2 regions of the Stenotrophomonas sp. S4 genome follow, and region 2 is predicted to be linked to the other one. Evidence: predicted binding sites of a transcription regulator. Region 2 holds the regulator's gene; the other holds the start of a gene.

Region 1 (8,552 bases), 2.3 Mb from region 2:
GCGCCGGACAGTCCATCCAGATCCAGCCGCTGCTGCGAATTGCGGCCGGGAAACGCGCCCTCCTGCACGGGATAGGTCAGGCCCAGCGCCGCCTGGCGCAACCCCTGCGCATCGGCAGGAGAAAGGAAGTCGTCAACGATGATGAACGAGGTAGGCATGGCCACCGAGCGTAGCGATGCGCTGCGGCGGCAGCAACCGGGCAACGAAAAACCCCGCCTCGCGGCGGGGTTCTTCCTTGCATCGGGAAGGCGTGCCGACCAGGGTCGGCAACGACCGCCGGGGACGTGGACTTAGAAGTCCATGCCGCCCATGCCACCCATGCCGCCCATGCCACCGGCGCCACCCATGGCCGGCTCGTCCTTCTTCGGAGCTTCGGCAACCATGGCTTCGGTGGTGATCATCAGGCCAGCAATCGAAGCGGCGTTCTGCAGCGCCGAACGGGTCACCTTGGTCGGGTCCAGGATGCCGAACTGCAGCATGTCGCCGAACTCGCCGGTGGCGGCGTTGTAGCCGAAGCTGCCGGTGCCTTCCTTGACCTTGTTGATGATGACCGACGGCTCTTCGCCGGCGTTGGCCACGATTTCGCGCAGCGGGGCTTCCATCGCGCGCAGGGCGATCTGGATGCCGTGGTTCTGGTCTTCGTTGGCACCCTTCAGGCCGGCCAGTGCGGTGACCGCACGGACCAGGGCCACGCCGCCGCCCGGGACCACGCCTTCTTCAACGGCTGCACGGGTGGCGTGCAGGGCGTCGTCGACGCGATCCTTCTTTTCCTTCATTTCGATTTCGGTCGACGCGCCGACCTTGATCACGGCAACGCCGCCGGCCAGCTTGGCCACGCGTTCCTGCAGCTTCTCGCGGTCGTAATCCGAGGAGGTGTCCTGGATCTGGGTCTTGATCTGGCCGACGCGTGCATCGACGGCAGCCTTGTCACCCACGCCATCGATGATGGTGGTGTTTTCCTTGGAAACCTGCACCTTCTTGGCGCGGCCCAGGTCCTTGATGGTGGCCTTTTCCAGCGACAGGCCGACTTCTTCGGAGATCACGGTGCCGCCGGTCAGCACGGCCATGTCTTCCAGCATCGCCTTGCGACGGTCGCCGAAGCCCGGAGCCTTGACGGCCACGACCTTGACGATGCCACGGATGGTGTTGACCACCAGGGTCGCCAGCGCTTCGCCTTCAACTTCTTCGGCCACGATCAGCAGCGGCTTGCCGGCCTTGGCGACGCCTTCCAGCACCGGCAGCAGGTCACGGACGTTGGAGATCTTCTTGTCGTGCAGCAGGATGAACGGGTCATCCAGATCAGCGGTCTGCGACTGCTGGTTGTTGATGAAGTACGGGGACAGGTAGCCGCGGTCGAACTGCATGCCCTTGACCACGTCCAGCTCGTTGTCCAGGCCCGAGCCTTCTTCAACGGTGATCACGCCTTCCTTGCCGACTTCCTTCATCGCGTCGGCGATGATCTGGCCGATCGACTCGTCCGAGTTGGCCGAGATGGTACCGACCTGGGCAATCGCCTTGTCGTCGGCGGTCGGCTTGGAGATGGTCTTCAGTTCGGCAACGGCGGCCACGACGGCCTTGTCGATACCACGCTTCAGGTCCATCGGGTTCATGCCGGCGGCAACCGCCTTGGCACCTTCGCGGATCAGGGCCTGGGCCAGCACGGTGGCGGTGGTGGTGCCGTCGCCCGCGTCATCGTTGGTGCGCGAAGCAACTTCCTTCACCATCTGCGCGCCCATGTTCTCGAACTTGTCAGCCAGTTCGATTTCCTTGGCGACGGAGACGCCGTCCTTGGTGATGGTCGGCGCGCCGAAGCTCTTTTCCAGCACGACGTTGCGGCCCTTCGGGCCCAGGGTGGCCTTGACGGCATTGGCGAGAACGTTGACGCCGCGCACCATGCGCGAACGGGCGTCTTCACCGAAACGAATATCCTTGGCAGCCATTGCATTTACCTCATTGGTAGCGCCGGACGAGGCCCGGCGGCTGGGATTTGGGGATCAGGTTGAAACAGGTCGCGCCGGGGCTCAGCCGATGACGGCGAGCACGTCGTCTTCGCGCAGGACCTTGTACTCGACGCCTTCGCTCTTGTACGAGCTGCCGGCGTACTGGCCGTAGATGACCTTGTCGCCGACCTTCAGCGACGGAGCGCGCACGCTGCCGTTGTCCAGCGGCTTGCCCGGGCCGACGGCCACGACTTCACCCTTGGTGGACTTTTCCTTGGCCGAATCCGGAATGACGATGCCACCGGCGGAGATTTCGTCGGCTTCGATCGGCTTGACCACAACGCGGTCGTGCAGCGGCTTGATGCTCATGAGAGACCTCTTAAGTTATTGATTGGTCTGAAAAAGTCTGGCGATGTTAGCACTCACCCCAGGTGACTGCCAGCATTGCTCGCGAAAAAGCCCGATGAATCGGGAGCAGGACAGAGATGGAGCTGCGCCCGGACCTTTCAAGGCCGGGCGAGGAAAAATTTTCGCCGCCCCGGGATGCGCGGATTCCCGCCCTGCGTGAAGGCATTCAGGCCGGTGCAACGCGACAACCCCGTGCCCAAAACCCTCGACATTTGGTGACCCGCGTCGCACTGTCAGATATCTGACGTTCATTTACGACAAAGTGTCACTGGATCGGCCTTAGGCTCGGCCGCGCATTCCCAATCACAAGGAGTAGTCGATGCGATTGCTGTCCCCGCTTGCCGCCGCCTGCCTGCTGGCCCTGGCCGCCGCGCCGGCCCAGGCCGAGGTCTTCATCAATGAACTGCACTACGACGACAGCACCGCCGCCGGTGACGTCGGCGAAGCGATCGAGGTCGTGGCCACCGCCGGTGAGGACCTGTCCGGCTACCGCCTGTACCTGTACAACGGCGCCAACGCCTCGGCCGCCGTGGTGTACGACAACAAGCCGGTGCCGGCTGGCAGCGCCGCCGGCTGCGGCAGCGCCACGATCGCCGTGGTCAACTACCCGACCAACGGCATCCAGAACGGCCCCAACGACGGCATCGCCCTGGTCGATGCCAGCGGCAAGGTGGTCCAGTTCCTCAGCTACGAGGGCGCCATCACCGCCTCCGGCGGCCCTGCCGCCGGCATGACCAGCCAGAACATCCCGGTGGCCGAGACCAACAGCACGGCGCCGGGCACCTCGCTGCAGCTGACCGGCAGCGGCAGCCAGTACGCCCACTTCACTTGGGCCGAGTCGGCCAAGCAGACGTTTGGCAGCTGCAACAACGGCCAGACCTTCAGCGGCGGTGGCACCCCGGGCCCGAACACGCCGCCGTCGGTCTCCACCACCACCCCGGCGCAGGGCAGCAGCACCTTCCCGGCCGCCGCCGACCTGGAAGTGGTGTTCAGCGAGACGGTGAACCTGGCCAGTGGCGCCTTCGCCCTGAGCTGCGGCACCTCCGGCAGCGTGCCGCTGACTTTCCCGGCCAGCGGCCGCAGCGTGAAGCTGTCCACCAACACCGCGCTGGTGGCCGGTGAAGCCTGCCGCTTCGATATCCGTGCCGCGCGCATCACCGACCTGCAGGGCGCGCACCCGGCCGCCGACAGCCGCATCGCCTTCACCGTGGCCAGCACCGGCGGCAATCCGGACCCGGGCAACCCGGGCGTGCCGGCCGGCTACTACTCCAAGGTCAACACCAGCAGCCCCAGCCAGCTGCGCTGCTCGCTGCACGCCACCATCAAGGGCCACACCGCCTATCCGTACAGTGGCTCGGGCACCAGTACCTGGACCATCCTGGAAATCGCCGACGAGGATCCGAACAATTCCGGCAGGATCCTGGATGCGTATCGCAACCACAGCTACGCCAAGGTGACCGATCGCGCCGGCAGCGGCAGTGGCCTGAAGTACAACCGCGAGCACACCTGGCCGAACTCGCTGGGCTTTGCCAGCACCACCGGCGACAAGGGCCTGCCCTACGCGCCGTACACCGACACCCACATGCTGTACCTGACCGACGCGCAGTGGAACGCCGACCGTGGCAACAAGCCGTTCGGCAAGTGCGACGCCAATTGCGGCGAGCGCGCCACCGAGGCCAACAACGGCCAGGGCGGCGGCAGCGGTGGCTATCCCGGCAACTCCAACTGGGTGCGCACGCCGGACGGCAACACCGGCACCTTCGAGGTGTGGGGCAAGCGCAAGGGCGACATGGCGCGTGCGGTGATGTACATGGCGATCCGCTACGAGGGTGGCAAGGATGCGGCCACCGGCCAGTCCGAGCCGGATCTGGAGCTGACCGACGACCGCAGCAAGATCGTCAAGACCAGCAGTTCGCCCGCCTACATGGGCCTGCTGTCGACGCTGATCGACTGGCACCTGTCCGATCCGCCGGATGATGCCGAGCGTGCGCGCAATGACGTGGTCTACAGCTTCCAGGGCAACCGCAACCCGTTCATCGACCACCCCGAGTGGGCAACCCCGGCCCTGTTCACCTCGGCCAAGCCGGCCACCTGCCAGCTGGCCAACTGATCACGCAACGCAGCGGTCCACTGCCGCCGCCGGGCCCTGACCCGGCGGCGGCCCTATACTCGACGGTCATGTCGACCGTCGATCCCGTCCTGCTGCTGTTGACCACCTGCCCGGACCGGGCCAGTGCCGAGCGCATCGCGCACGCGCTGGTCGGCGAGCGCCTGGCGGCGTGCGTAACCCGCCTCGATGGCGCGCAGTCGACCTACCGCTGGCAGGGCGAGGTGACCACCGACGCCGAACTGCAGCTGCTGGTGAAAACCACCGCGAGCCGCGTCGATGACGCGATTGCCCGGATCGTCGCACTGCATCCGTATGAACTCCCGGAGTGCATCGCGGTCGAAACCCGGGCCGGCCTGCCGGCGTATCTGGACTGGATCCGGGCACAGACCCGGGAGGACACTGATTGAAGACTCTGTTTGCGCGCGGCGCCGCCTTGTGCGCCCTGTTGTGGCTCTCGCTGCCGGCCTTCGCGCTGGATGAGAAGGACCTGCTGCCGGTGGACCAGGCGTTCGCGCTGACCGCCAGTGCCCCCGAACGGGGCCAGGTGCAACTGCAGTTCAAGATCGCACCGGGCTATTACCTGTATCGCCACCGCACCAGCGTCAAGGCCGACCCGGCCTTCAATGCCGGCGCGCTGCAGATGCCCAAGGGCGACAGGCATCACGACGATTTCTTCGGCGAGGTCGAGACCTATCGCGAGCGCCTGCAGGCCACCCTGCCCGGCACGCCGACCGACGCCGCCGGCACCATCAGCCTGGAAGTGCGTTACCAGGGCTGCGCCGATGCCGGTGTCTGCTACCCGCCGCAGAAGCGCGTGGTGCAGGTCACCCTGCCGGGCGCCGGTGCGGCGGCCGCGGTGCCTGCCGCGCGTGCCGGTGCGGCAAGCCCGTTCAACAACCCGCTGGCCGGTGCCGGCAACAGCGGTGGCCTGCGCCTGCCGGGCGCGGCCAACAACAGCCAGGCCCTGCCGCTGCCGTCGGAACAGGCGTTCGGCTTCGATGCCATCGCCAGTGACGGCAACACCCTGCTGCTGCGCTTCAGCCCAGCGCCAGGCTATTACCTGTATCGCGACCGCACTTCGCTGAAGCTGGAAGGCAGCGCAGGCGTGCTGGCCGACAAGCCGCGCTGGCCGGCCGCGCAATCGCATCGCGACGAGCACTTCGGCGATGTCTCGGTCTATTTCAACCAGGTGGAAGTGCCGCTGCCGCTGCGCCGCACTGTCACTGATGCAGTCGACAGCACCCTGGTGGTGACCTTCCAGGGCTGCCAGACCGATGGCATCTGCTACCCGCCGATGACCCGCCGGGTGAAGCTGTCGATTCCGGCGGGCAAGCTCTCCGCCAGCACTGACCAGGCGCCAGCGCGCAATGAGGTGATCAGCCCGCTGCGCGCCGCCGGCGCGCCACGTGAATCCGCCAACGGCGCACCGCTGCGCCTGCTGCCGACCGTGCCCAACGACGGCAGCGCCGCTCCCGCCGCCAGTGGCAGTGAGGGCGCACGCAATGAGTTCGCCGCCGACGCGCGCGATGGCAACGCCCTGCGCACGCGGCCACCGGTGACCACGCCGAATCCGGACCGCTCGTTCGTCTGGGTACTGCTGCTGGCGCTGGCCGGTGGCCTGGTGCTGAATCTGATGCCCTGCGTGCTGCCGATCCTCTCGCTGAAGGTGCTGAGCCTGGCGCAGAGTGGCGAAAGCCCCGAGCGTGCGCGCAGCCATGCCCTCTGGTACACGCTGGGCGTGCTGGTCGCCTTCGCGGTGATCGGCGCGCTGATGGTGGGCCTGCGCGCGATCGGCAACGCGGTCGGCATCGGCTTCCAGCTGCAGCACCCGGGCGTGGTGGCGGCGCTGGCGTACATCATGTTCGCGGTGGGCCTGAGCCTGTCGGGCGTGTTCACCCTCGGCGGTGGCATCGGCAACCTCGGCCAGTCGCTGGCCAGCCGCAGCGGCCCGGCCGGTGATTTCTTCACCGGTGCGCTGGCCTGCCTGGTCGGCAGCGCCTGTGTCGGCCCGTTCATGGGCGGGGCGATTGCCTATGCCTTCATCGCCCCGCCGTTGAAGGCGATGACCGTGTTCCTGTTCCTCGGCCTGGGCCTGGCGCTGCCGTTCCTGCTGATCGGCTTCGTGCCGGCGCTGGCACGCCGCCTGCCCAAGCCCGGCCCGTGGATGGAAACGCTCAAGCACGTGCTGGCCTTCCCGATGTATGCCACCGCGCTGTGGCTGCTGTGGGTGCTGGGCAAGCAGCGCGGCGTGGACGGCATGGCGCTGGTGCTGGGTGGCCTGCTGCTGTTCGCCTTCGGCCTGTGGCTGTTCGAGCGCAACCGCTGGACCGGCTCGCGCGCGGTGACCCTGCTCGGCGTGTTGCTGGCGATCGGTGCACTGGTTCCCGCCTGGGGCGTCACCCAGCTGGCACCGCCGGCACGGGCCGCACAGGCGGCCAGCGAGAACGTGGTCGAGTATTCGCCGCAGTTGCTGGACCGCCTGCGCGCCGACAACCGCGTGGTGTTCGTCAACATGACCGCCGACTGGTGCGTGAGCTGCAAGGCCAATGAACGCGCCGTGCTGTCGCGGCCGGAGTTCAAGGAACTGCTCAAGCGCACCAATGCGGTGTACATGCGTGGTGACTACACCAATGTCGACCCGCAGATCACCACGTTCCTGGAAGAACACAAGGCCGTGGGCGTGCCGCTGTACGTGGTGTACGGCCCCGGCGCGCCACCGACCGTGCTGCCGACCCTGCTGACCCAGGCGGTGGTCGAGGAAGCACTGCTGCGCACCGCACGATGAAGTGGCAACGGCCAGCGCTGCTGTGGACAGCGGTGCTGGCCGCCGGCCTCGGCCTGTGGGCCGGGCATCGATTGTCACCTGGCCCGTCTGCACCGGCCGCGCCAGCGACGGCCGTGACCCCCACGCTGCAGGTAGGTGATCCCTTGCCGGCGCTGACGCTGCCGGACCTGGCGGGACAGCCGCTGGACCTGCGCGCTCGCTTCGCCGGTCGCCCGCTGCTGATCAACGTCTGGGCCAGCTGGTGTGCGCCCTGTGTGGAAGAGATGCCCGAACTGGCGCGCTTCGCCGATGCCCAGGGCGACAACGGCGTGCAGGTGCTGGGCATTGCGCTGGATACCCCGGACGACGTGCGCGCTTTCCTGCTGCGGGTGCCGGTGGACTACCCGATCGTGGTCGAGACGCCGGGGCCACGCGATGCCAGCGTGCAGTTGGGCAATACGCAGGGCCTGCTGCCCTACAGCGTGCTGTTCGATGCACAGGGGCGGCTGGTGAAGGCAAAGCTGGGGCCGTTCGAGCACGGTGAGATCGACGGCTGGGTGAAGTGAGGGTCCGGCAGGGTTGCACCCTGCACCTGCAGAGGCCTTCAAGCCACGGCAACAGCCAAAGCCAAAGCCAATGCGGCTCCGGATTGCTGATGGCCTGGCGGGGCGGTGTGGCTGGGCAGGACACGCCGTAAACCCATCCATGGGGGCTCGATGGCGCCATCCATGGCGCCAACGGTCCTGACCACCCACACCGCCCCGCCTCTGACAGACTCCCGCAGCTGTTGGTAGGTGTCGACCTTGGTCGACACATCTGTCAGATATCGAAATAAATCCGGGGTCAGATCCGTTTTCCTGCGGAAAACGGATCTGACCCCACTGCCGTTCCACCAGATCGCGGAAATCTGTCCATGGTGGAGTGGCAACCTGCTGTTGCTGTTGCCGGCCAGCGGCCGGCCACTACCGCAGGTGCCGGGCGCCGCCCGGCCGATCCCTCCGCTTGACCGCAGGCAGGGCGCCACGGAGAATTCCGCGACTAATTCTCATTTGCTGTTGCGCAGGATGCGGGCGGCAGCCTCCCGGGCCCCTCTCCTTCGATGTTCAAGAACGTCCTGTTCCAACTGCATTGGCTGCTGGGCATCACCGCCGGTGCCGTCCTGGCCGTGATGGGCCTCAGCGGCGCCGTGCTGTCCTTCGAGGACGAGCTGCTGCGCGCGGCCAATCCCGGCTTCGCCGAAATCGCCGAGCACCATGCGGACGGCCAGCATCCCCTCGCACTCAGTGAACTGGTGCCGTTGCTGCAGGCCGGCAGCGAGCGGCCCCTGCAA
Region 2 (8,552 bases):
CAGGGCCTCCTTGTCCGGCTGGTAGTAGTCGTCCAGCGGCGTGCCGGGCAGGGCGTCGGCGAACGGCGTCAGGGTGGCGACGAGGATGCGTAGACTCCGCCGATGGGCCTGTTCGGCCAGGGCGCGATAGCCGGCCTGCAGTTCGGCCAGGCTGGGCCGGGGCTGCGCGCGGGCAAAGGCGGTGCCGGGCCAGCTGATGTCGTTGATGCCGATCAGCACGATCACACTGTCCACGCCGGGCTGATCCAGTGCGTCGCGCTGCAGGCGGGCCAGAACCGACTCGCCCATGCCGTCACGCAGCAGCCGGCCGCCGGAGATGCCGGCGTTGACCACCGCCACGCCCTGCGGTGCCAGGCGTGCGGCCAGGTGGTCGGTCCAGCGCTGGTCCTGGTCGAGGCTGGCGGTGGCGCCATCGGTGATCGAATCGCCGATCACCACCACGCTGCGCGCGCTGGCGCTGGCCTCGACCTCGATACCGGTCAGGAACAGGCGGGTGGTAGTGGAACTGGCACCCTGCAGGTCGCGCGCCAGGGTCTGGTTGCCGCCGGCGATCCAGCTGGTCTGGCGCCCCTCCCAATGGAAGGTCTGCAGTGGCGTCGGCCCCGGCACAAAGACATTGACCTGCAACGCCTGGCGGTCTTCCGTGGCCACCGCCAGTGGATCGCTCAGCCGTTCCTGACCGGGCTCGATCGATACGCCGGGCTGGCCGTCGAAGCTGAGCGGCTGCGGGGTGACACCCGCGTGTGCGGCCACGCTGGCCGCCCCGATCCGCAGCGGCTCGGTGCCGTAGGCATTGCTCAGCCGCACCCGCAGCCGGGGCCCGCCCAGGCTGATGCGCGCGGTCTGGCGGAAGGTCTGGTCCTGCAGCGTGGCCGGAACCAGGGTCGGGAACAGGAAATCGGCGCCCCAGACCGGTTGCGGACTGGCCTGCCAGCTGGCGACCCAGTGCGGGTCCGGGGCGGCGCTGGCTGCGCTGGACAGGGCGATCAAGGCGGTCGCGGTGAGCTGGCTGAAGCGGTTCATCGGGCAATCCCGGGAGGAGGGACGGCCATGGTGATTCTCCATCGATCTGTGAACTAGACTGCGCATGGATAATCATCTGTGAACTGGATTCATCGCCATGGCGCGACCCGACATCAACCGATCCGGCGAACTGGAAGTGTTCGTGCGGGTGATCGAGACCGGTGGCTTCTCCGCCGCCGCACGCACCCTGGACATGACGCCGTCAGCGGTGAGCAAGCTGGTGGCCCGGCTGGAGCAGCGGCTGGGTACGCGCCTGCTGCAACGCTCCACCCGCCAGTTGCAGCTGACCCCGGAAGGCTGCGCGTTCTACGAGCGCGGCCTGCGCGTGCTGGCCGACCTGGAGGAGGCCGAGCGCTGTGCCAGCGCCCATGCCGAGCCGCGTGGGCGGTTGCGGGTCAATTCCAACGTGCCATTCGGCCAGCATTTCCTGTTGCCGCTGCTGCCGGCGTTCCTCGAACGCAACCCGCAGGTAGGCGTGGACCTGACCCTCAACGACGAGGTGATCGACCTGCTTGAGCAGCGCACCGACGTGGCGGTGCGGGCCGGTCCCCTGAAGAGCTCCAGCCTGGTGGCGCGGCGGCTGGGTGCGACGCGGATGATGATCGTGGCTGCGCCCGCCTACGCGCTGCAGCACGGGCTGCCACGCACGGCTGAGGAGCTGCAGTCGCATAACCGGCTGGATATCGGCCATGCGCGGGCGATGCAGGGCTGGCCGCTGTTGCAGGACGGTCGCGAACGCATGCTGCTGCCCAGTGGCAATGCGCGCGCCAGCAACGGCGATGCACTGCGCCAGCTGGTGCTGGGTGGGCTGGGCATGGCGCGGCTGGCAGCGTTCCAGGTGCAGCAGGATATTGCCGCCGGGCGCTTGTTGCCGGTGCTGGAGGAAGCCAACCCCGGTGACCTTGAAGAGGTGCACGCCGTGTTCCTGGGGCAGGGCGGCTACCTGCCGCTGCGGGTGCGCGCCTTCCTCGATTTCCTGGTGGAAAAGGTCGATCTGACGCAGCCACGGGGGTAGTGCCGGCCGCTGGCCGGCAACCTCACGATCTTCGCCGACCCCCATCGGGTTGCCGGCCAGCGGCCGGCACTACCGCGCGGAAGCCGGCCCGCGTTACACCTGCAGCAGCTTGCGGGCGGCGGCGCGCGCTTCCTTGCTCACTTCCACGCCACCGAGCATGCGCGCCAGTTCTTCCTCGCGCGCCTTGCTGTCCAGCTTTTCCACTGCGCTCTGGGTCATGCCTTCCACCGGGGCCTTGCTGACCCGGTAATGGGCGTGGCCCTTGGAGGCGACCTGCGGCAGGTGGGTCACGCACAGCACCTGGCGCTTCTCGCCAAGGGCGCGCAGCTTCTGGCCAACAATGTCAGCCACTGCACCGCCGATGCCGGAGTCGACCTCGTCGAACACCATGGTCGGCACCGCATCCAGGTCCAGCGCAGCCACTTCAATGGCCAGCGAGATACGTGACAGTTCACCGCCCGAGGCCACCTTGCGCAGGGCGCGCGGCGGCTGGCCGGCGTTGGCCGCCACCAGGAACTCCACGCGTTCGGCACCCTGCGGGTCGGGCTTGCCGGCGTCCTGTGGCTCCAGCTCGATCAGGAACTGGCCACCGCCCATGCCGAGCTCGGCGATGATGCCGGTGGTGGTGGCCGACAGTTCGGCAGCGGCGCTGCGACGGCTGGCGGTCAGCACCTCGGCCTGTACGCGCCAGGCGGCGGCGGCCTTGTCGATCTCGCCGGCCAGGCGCTGCAAGCGTTCGTCGGCGCCGCGCAGCTGTTCCACTTCGGCATGCATGCGCTCGCGCTGCGCGCCCAGCTCGTCCATCGGCACGCGGTGCTTGCGGGCCAGGTCGTGAAGGCGGCCGAGGCGACGCTCGTTCTCCTCGAACTGCTCCGGGTCGGCGTCGAGGTCGTCATGCACGCGGTCCAGCAGCGACAGGGCTTCGTGCAGCTGGATCGAGGCGTTCTCGATCAGGCCGTCCACCTCGCCCAGGCGCGGGTCGTGTTCGATCAGGCGCGACAGTTCGTGGCGCACCTGCTGCAGCAGGTCCAGCGCGGAACTGCCGTCGTCGCCGTTGAGCTGGTTGCTGGCCGCCTGGCAGGCGCTCAGCAGGGCGCTGGCATGGGCCTGGCGGCGGTGGCTGGCACCGAGTGCGACGATCGACTCCGGTTCCAGGTCTTCGCGGTCCAGTTCGCGCAGCTGGTGTTCCAGGAAGCCGATCCGGTCACTGACGTCGCCCTGTTGCGACAGCGCCAGCGATTCATCGACCAGGGCCTGCCAGGCCGCAGCGGCGCGGCGCACCTGGCGGCGCTCGTCCTCGTTGCCGGCATAGGCGTCCAGCAGGGCCAGCTGTGATGGGCGTGCCAGCAGGGCCTGCTGCTCGTGCTGGCCATGGATCTCCACCAGCAGCGCGGCCAGGTCGCCCAGCTGTGCCAGGGTCACCGGGCGGCCATTGATCCACGCCCGCGAGCCGCCATCGGCGCGGATCACGCGGCGCAGCTGGCATTGTTCCTCGTCGTCCAGCTCGTTGTCGGCCAGCCACTGGCGCGCGGCCTGCAGCTGGTCCAGCGCGAACTCGGCCGAAAGCTCGGCACGCGCGGCGCCATGGCGGACCACGCCGCTGTCGGCGCGCAGGCCGGACAGGAAGCCCAGCGCGTCGACCATCAGCGACTTGCCGGCGCCGGTCTCGCCTGAAACCACGGTCATGCCTGGCCCGAACTCCAGTTCGGTGGCGCGGACGACGGCGAAATCCTTGATCGAAAGATGTCTGAGCATGGGTAAGGGGGTGTCAGCAGCCGCGCAACGCTAGCACGCGGGCGAGGGAGGTCCAATGACTTGCCAAGGTGATCCGCCGCCATTATCTAGTGTCCGTGTCTCACAGGTTGATTCCATGCACGGTTCTCCCGACCAGCTTGCCCCGCGTGCGCGCCATCTGCTGCGCACGCTGATCGCGCGTTACATCCAGGACGGTGAGCCGGTCGGCTCGCAGACGCTGGCGCGCGTGGCCGGCCTGGAGGTCAGCCCGGCCACCATCCGCAACATCCTCGGCGACCTGGAAGACCTGGGGCTGCTGGCCTCGCCACACACCTCGGCCGGGCGCATCCCGACCGCGCATGGTTACCGGGTGTTCGTCGACAGCCTGCTGCAGATGCAGCCGCCGGGCGAGGGTGAGCTGGCCCGGTTGCGGCAGGAGCTGGCCGGCGGCGGCAGCACCCAGGCCCTGCTCGGCAGCGCCTCGGAGCTGCTGTCGGCGATGAGCCACTTCGTCGGCGTGGTCAGCGCGCCGCGGCGCGAGCAGTTCGCCTTCCGCCAGATCGATTTCGTGGCGCTGGATGGGCGCCGGGTGCTGGCGATCCTGGTGTTCGCCGACAACGAGGTGCAGAACCGCGTCATCGAGACCCGCCAGGAGTTCGCGCCGGGCCAGTTGGAGCAGGTCGCCAACTACCTCAATGCGCACTTCGCCGGCCTGCCGATGGCCGAGATCCGCACCCGCCTGCTGCTGGAGCTGCGCGATGCCCGCTCCGAGCTGGAGCAGCTGCTGGCGCACAGCATCGAGCTGGCCGAGCAGGCCCTGCAGCCGGCGGCCGACGACATGCTGGTGGCCGGCCAGACCCGCCTGATGGGGGTGCAGGACCTGTCCGACCTGGAGCGCCTGCGCGAGCTGTTCGAGCTGTTCTCCAGCAAGCGCGAGATCCTGCAGCTGCTGGAGCGCACCATCCAGGCCCCGGGGGTGCGCATCTTCATTGGCGAAGAGACCGGGATGATGCCGTTGCAGGGGGTCTCGCTGGTCACCGCCCCCTATACCGCCAATGGCCAGGTGCTGGGCGTGCTGGGCGTGATCGGCCCCAAGCGGATGGCCTACGACCGCATGATCCCGCTGGTCCAGGCCACCGCCGATGTGCTTGGCGCGGCCTTTTCGCCGGCCGGGCGCACTCCCGGAACATCCGACGCTTGAAACGCAGCATCCCGCCCACACTAGGGTGGGTGGAGGCGGAGACTGACCGCCAGGGACCCAGACATGAACCACGAACATCCAGATATCGAATCCCAGCAGACTGCCGCCGATGCGGCCGCCGCCGCCGGCGTCAACGACGAAGTGGAGCGCCTGCGCGCCGAAGTCGAGCAGATCAAGGCCGATGCGCTGCGTGAGCGCGCCGACCTCGAGAACCAGCGCAAGCGCGTTGCCCGTGACATCGAGCAGGCCCGCAAGTTCGCCAACGAGAAGCTGCTGGGCGAGCTGCTGCCGGTATTCGACAGCCTGGATGCCGGCCTGAAGGCTGCCGGCGATGACCCGCATCCGCTGCGGGAGGGCCTGGAGTTGACCTACAAGCAGCTGCTGAAGGTTGCCGCCGACAATGGCCTGGTCCTGCTGGACCCGACCGGCCAGCCGTTCAACCCGGAGCACCACCAGGCGATCAGCCAGGTGCCGGCGCCGGGTGCCGCTCCCGGCACCGTGGTGACCGTGTTCCAGAAGGGCTACCTGCTCAACGAGCGCCTGCTGCGGCCGGCGCTGGTGGTGGTGGCCGCCGACTGATCGATCGGGCCGGGCGATGCCCGGTCCCGATCGTGCCGGGCCATGCCCGGCAAGGTTTTCCAGGCGCTGAACACAGCGTTCGGGAGATGGCTTGAATGTTCCACAAGCCTCCCCCACATCGTATTCATCCACCGGCCGAACGGCCGGACTGACCCCAACAAGCATCCTCAGGAGTCTCCCCCATGGGCAAGATCATTGGTATCGACCTCGGCACCACCAACTCGTGCGTGGCGATCATGGACGGCGGCAAGGCCCGCGTCATCGAGAATTCGGAAGGCGATCGCACCACCCCGTCGATCGTCGCCTACACCAAGGACGGCGAAGTCCTGGTGGGCGCCTCGGCCAAGCGCCAGGCCGTCACCAACCCGAAGAACACCTTCTACGCGGTGAAGCGCCTGATCGGCCGCAAGTTCACCGATGCCGAAGTGCAGAAGGACATCGCCCACGTCCCGTACGGCATCCTGGCCCATGACAATGGCGACGCCTGGGTGTCGACCAGCGATGGCAAGAAGATGGCCCCGCAGGAAATCTCGGCCAAGGTGCTGGAAAAGATGAAGAAGACCGCCGAGGACTTCCTCGGTGAGAAGGTCACCGAAGCGGTCATCACCGTGCCGGCCTACTTCAACGACAGCCAGCGCCAGGCGACCAAGGACGCCGGCCGCATTGCCGGCCTGGACGTCAAGCGCATCATCAACGAGCCGACCGCGGCCGCGCTGGCCTATGGCCTGGACAAGGGCGACAACAAGGATCGCAAGATCGTGGTGTACGACCTCGGCGGCGGCACCTTCGACGTCTCGGTGATCGAGATCGCCAACGTCGACGGCGAGAAGCAGTTCGAAGTGCTGGCCACCAACGGCGACACCTTCCTGGGCGGCGAAGACTTCGACAACCGCGTCATCGAGTACCTGGTTGAAGAGTTCAACAAGGACCAGGGCATCGACCTGCGCAAGGATCCGCTGGCCCTGCAGCGCCTGAAGGATGCTGCCGAGCGCGCCAAGATCGAGCTGTCCAGCGCCCAGCAGACCGAAGTGAACCTGCCGTACGTCACCGCTGACGCCTCGGGCCCGAAGCACCTGAACATCAAGCTGACCCGCGCCAAGCTGGAAGCACTGGTGGAAGACCTGATCAAGAAGTCGATCGAGCCGTGCCGCGTCGCCCTGAACGATGCCGGCCTGCGTTCGAGCGACATCAGCGAAGTGATCCTGGTCGGTGGCCAGACCCGCATGCCGAAGGTGCAGCAGGCGGTGACCGAGTTCTTCGGCAAGGAACCGCGCAAGGACGTCAACCCGGACGAAGCCGTGGCACTGGGTGCTGCGATCCAGGGCGGCGTGCTGGGCGGCGACGTCAAGGACGTGCTGCTGCTGGACGTGACCCCGCTGTCGCTGGGCATCGAGACCATGGGTGGCGTGTTCACCAAGATCATCGAGAAGAACACCACCATCCCGACCAAGGCCTCGCAGGTGTTCTCCACCGCCGAGGACAACCAGTCGGCCGTGACCGTGCACGTGCTGCAGGGTGAGCGCGAACAGGCCCGCTTCAACAAGTCGCTGGCCAAGTTCGACCTGTCCGGCATCGAGCCGGCCCCGCGCGGCCTGCCGCAGGTTGAAGTGTCCTTCGACATCGACGCCAACGGCATCCTGCACGTGTCGGCCAAGGACAAGAAGACCAACAAGGAACAGAAGGTCGAGATCAAGGCCGGTTCGGGCCTGTCCGAGGAAGAGATCGCGCGCATGGTCGCCGACGCGGAAGCCAACCGCGAAGAAGACAAGAAGTTCCAGGAGCTGGTGCAGGCCCGCAACCAGGCCGACGCCCTGATCCACGGCACCCGCAGTGCCATCACCGAGCACGGCAGCAAGGTCGGCGGCGAAGTGATCGGCAAGGTCGAGGCGGCCCTGGCCGACCTGGAAACCGCGATGAAGGGTGACGACAAGGCGCAGATCGAAGCCAAGTCGAAGGTGCTGGAGGAAGCTGGCCAGTCGCTGTTCGCCGCTGCTTCGGCCGACCAGGGCGGTGCCCCGGGTGCCGACGCCGGCAACGCCGGCAAGGCGCAGGACGACGTGGTCGACGCCGAGTTCACCGAAGTCAAGGACGACAAGAAGTCCTGATCCGGACCGACACGGGACGCTGGCCATCAGCGTCCCGTTGTCGCATCAGGGTCCTGACCGCCCACCGGCGTGTCGGGGCGCCCGACGCAAGAGCGGACCTGGTTCCGCTCTTCCGCTTTGACGAATCCCGACTTTCCGGAACCCGATTCACGATATGAGCAAGCGCGATTACTACGAAGTGCTGGGCGTTGCCCGCACCGCCACCGACGACGAGCTGAAGAAGGCCTACCGTCGCTGCGCGATGAAGTTCCACCCTGACCGCAACCCGGGTGATGCGGCGGCCGAAGCCTCCTTCAAGGAGTGCAAGGAAGCCTACGAAGTGCTGTCCGACGGCAACAAGCGCCGCATGTACGACAGCCACGGCCACGCCGCGTTCGAGCACGGCATGGGCGGCGGTGGTCCGGGCGGCCCGGACATGAACGATATCTTCGGCGATATCTTCGGCAACATCTTTGGCGGTGGCGGCGGTGGTCCGCGCCAGGCCCGTCGCGGTGCCGACATCGGCTACGTGATGGAGCTGGACCTGGAAGAGGCCGTGCGCGGCGTCGAGCGCCGCATCGAGATCCCGACCCTGGCCGAGTGCGGCGACTGCGATGGCAGTGGCTCCGAAGATGGCAAGGTCGAGACCTGCAACGTCTGCCATGGCCGTGGGCAGGTGCGCATCCAGCGCGGCATCTTCGCCATGCAGCAGGCCTGCCACAACTGCGGTGGCCGTGGCCAGATCATCGCCAAGCCCTGCAAGACCTGCCACGGCAACGGCCGTGTCGAGGAAGACAAGGTGCTGTCGGTGAAGGTGCCGGCGGGCGTCGATACGGGCGACCGTATCCGCCTGCAGGGCGAAGGCGAGGCCGGTCCGGCCGGTACGCCGCCGGGTGACCTGTACGTGGAAGTGCGC

What was found. The regulator HrcA, encoded in region 2, represses chaperone genes, less so after heat shock. The targets are predictions, from matches to a motif close to TTNGCACTCNNNNNNNNNGAGTGCNAA.
Region 1: the regulator HrcA is predicted to act here: its motif matches at 2,356-2,382, upstream of ACUZUJ_RS19730 (co-chaperone GroES).

What each region holds. Positions count from the first base shown of each region.
Region 1 is NZ_CM196188.1:4,238,596-4,247,147, forward strand. It holds gene ACUZUJ_RS19720 (DUF6445 family protein) at 1-158, opposite strand, end outside; gene groL (chaperonin GroEL) at 291-1,940, opposite strand; gene ACUZUJ_RS19730 (co-chaperone GroES) at 2,022-2,309, opposite strand; gene ACUZUJ_RS19735 (endonuclease) at 2,668-4,458, shown strand; gene cutA (divalent-cation tolerance protein CutA) at 4,527-4,865, shown strand; gene ACUZUJ_RS19745 (protein-disulfide reductase DsbD family protein) at 4,862-7,243, shown strand; gene ACUZUJ_RS19750 (TlpA family protein disulfide reductase) at 7,240-7,788, shown strand; gene ACUZUJ_RS19755 (PepSY domain-containing protein) at 8,322-8,552, shown strand, end outside.
Region 2 is NZ_CM196188.1:1,927,963-1,936,514, forward strand. It holds gene ACUZUJ_RS09105 (SGNH/GDSL hydrolase family protein) at 1-1,023, opposite strand, end outside; gene ACUZUJ_RS09110 (LysR family transcriptional regulator) at 1,121-2,038, shown strand; gene recN (DNA repair protein RecN) at 2,132-3,793, opposite strand; gene hrcA (heat-inducible transcriptional repressor HrcA) at 3,909-4,973, shown strand; gene grpE (nucleotide exchange factor GrpE) at 5,037-5,552, shown strand; gene dnaK (molecular chaperone DnaK) at 5,735-7,657, shown strand; gene dnaJ (molecular chaperone DnaJ) at 7,812-8,552, shown strand, end outside.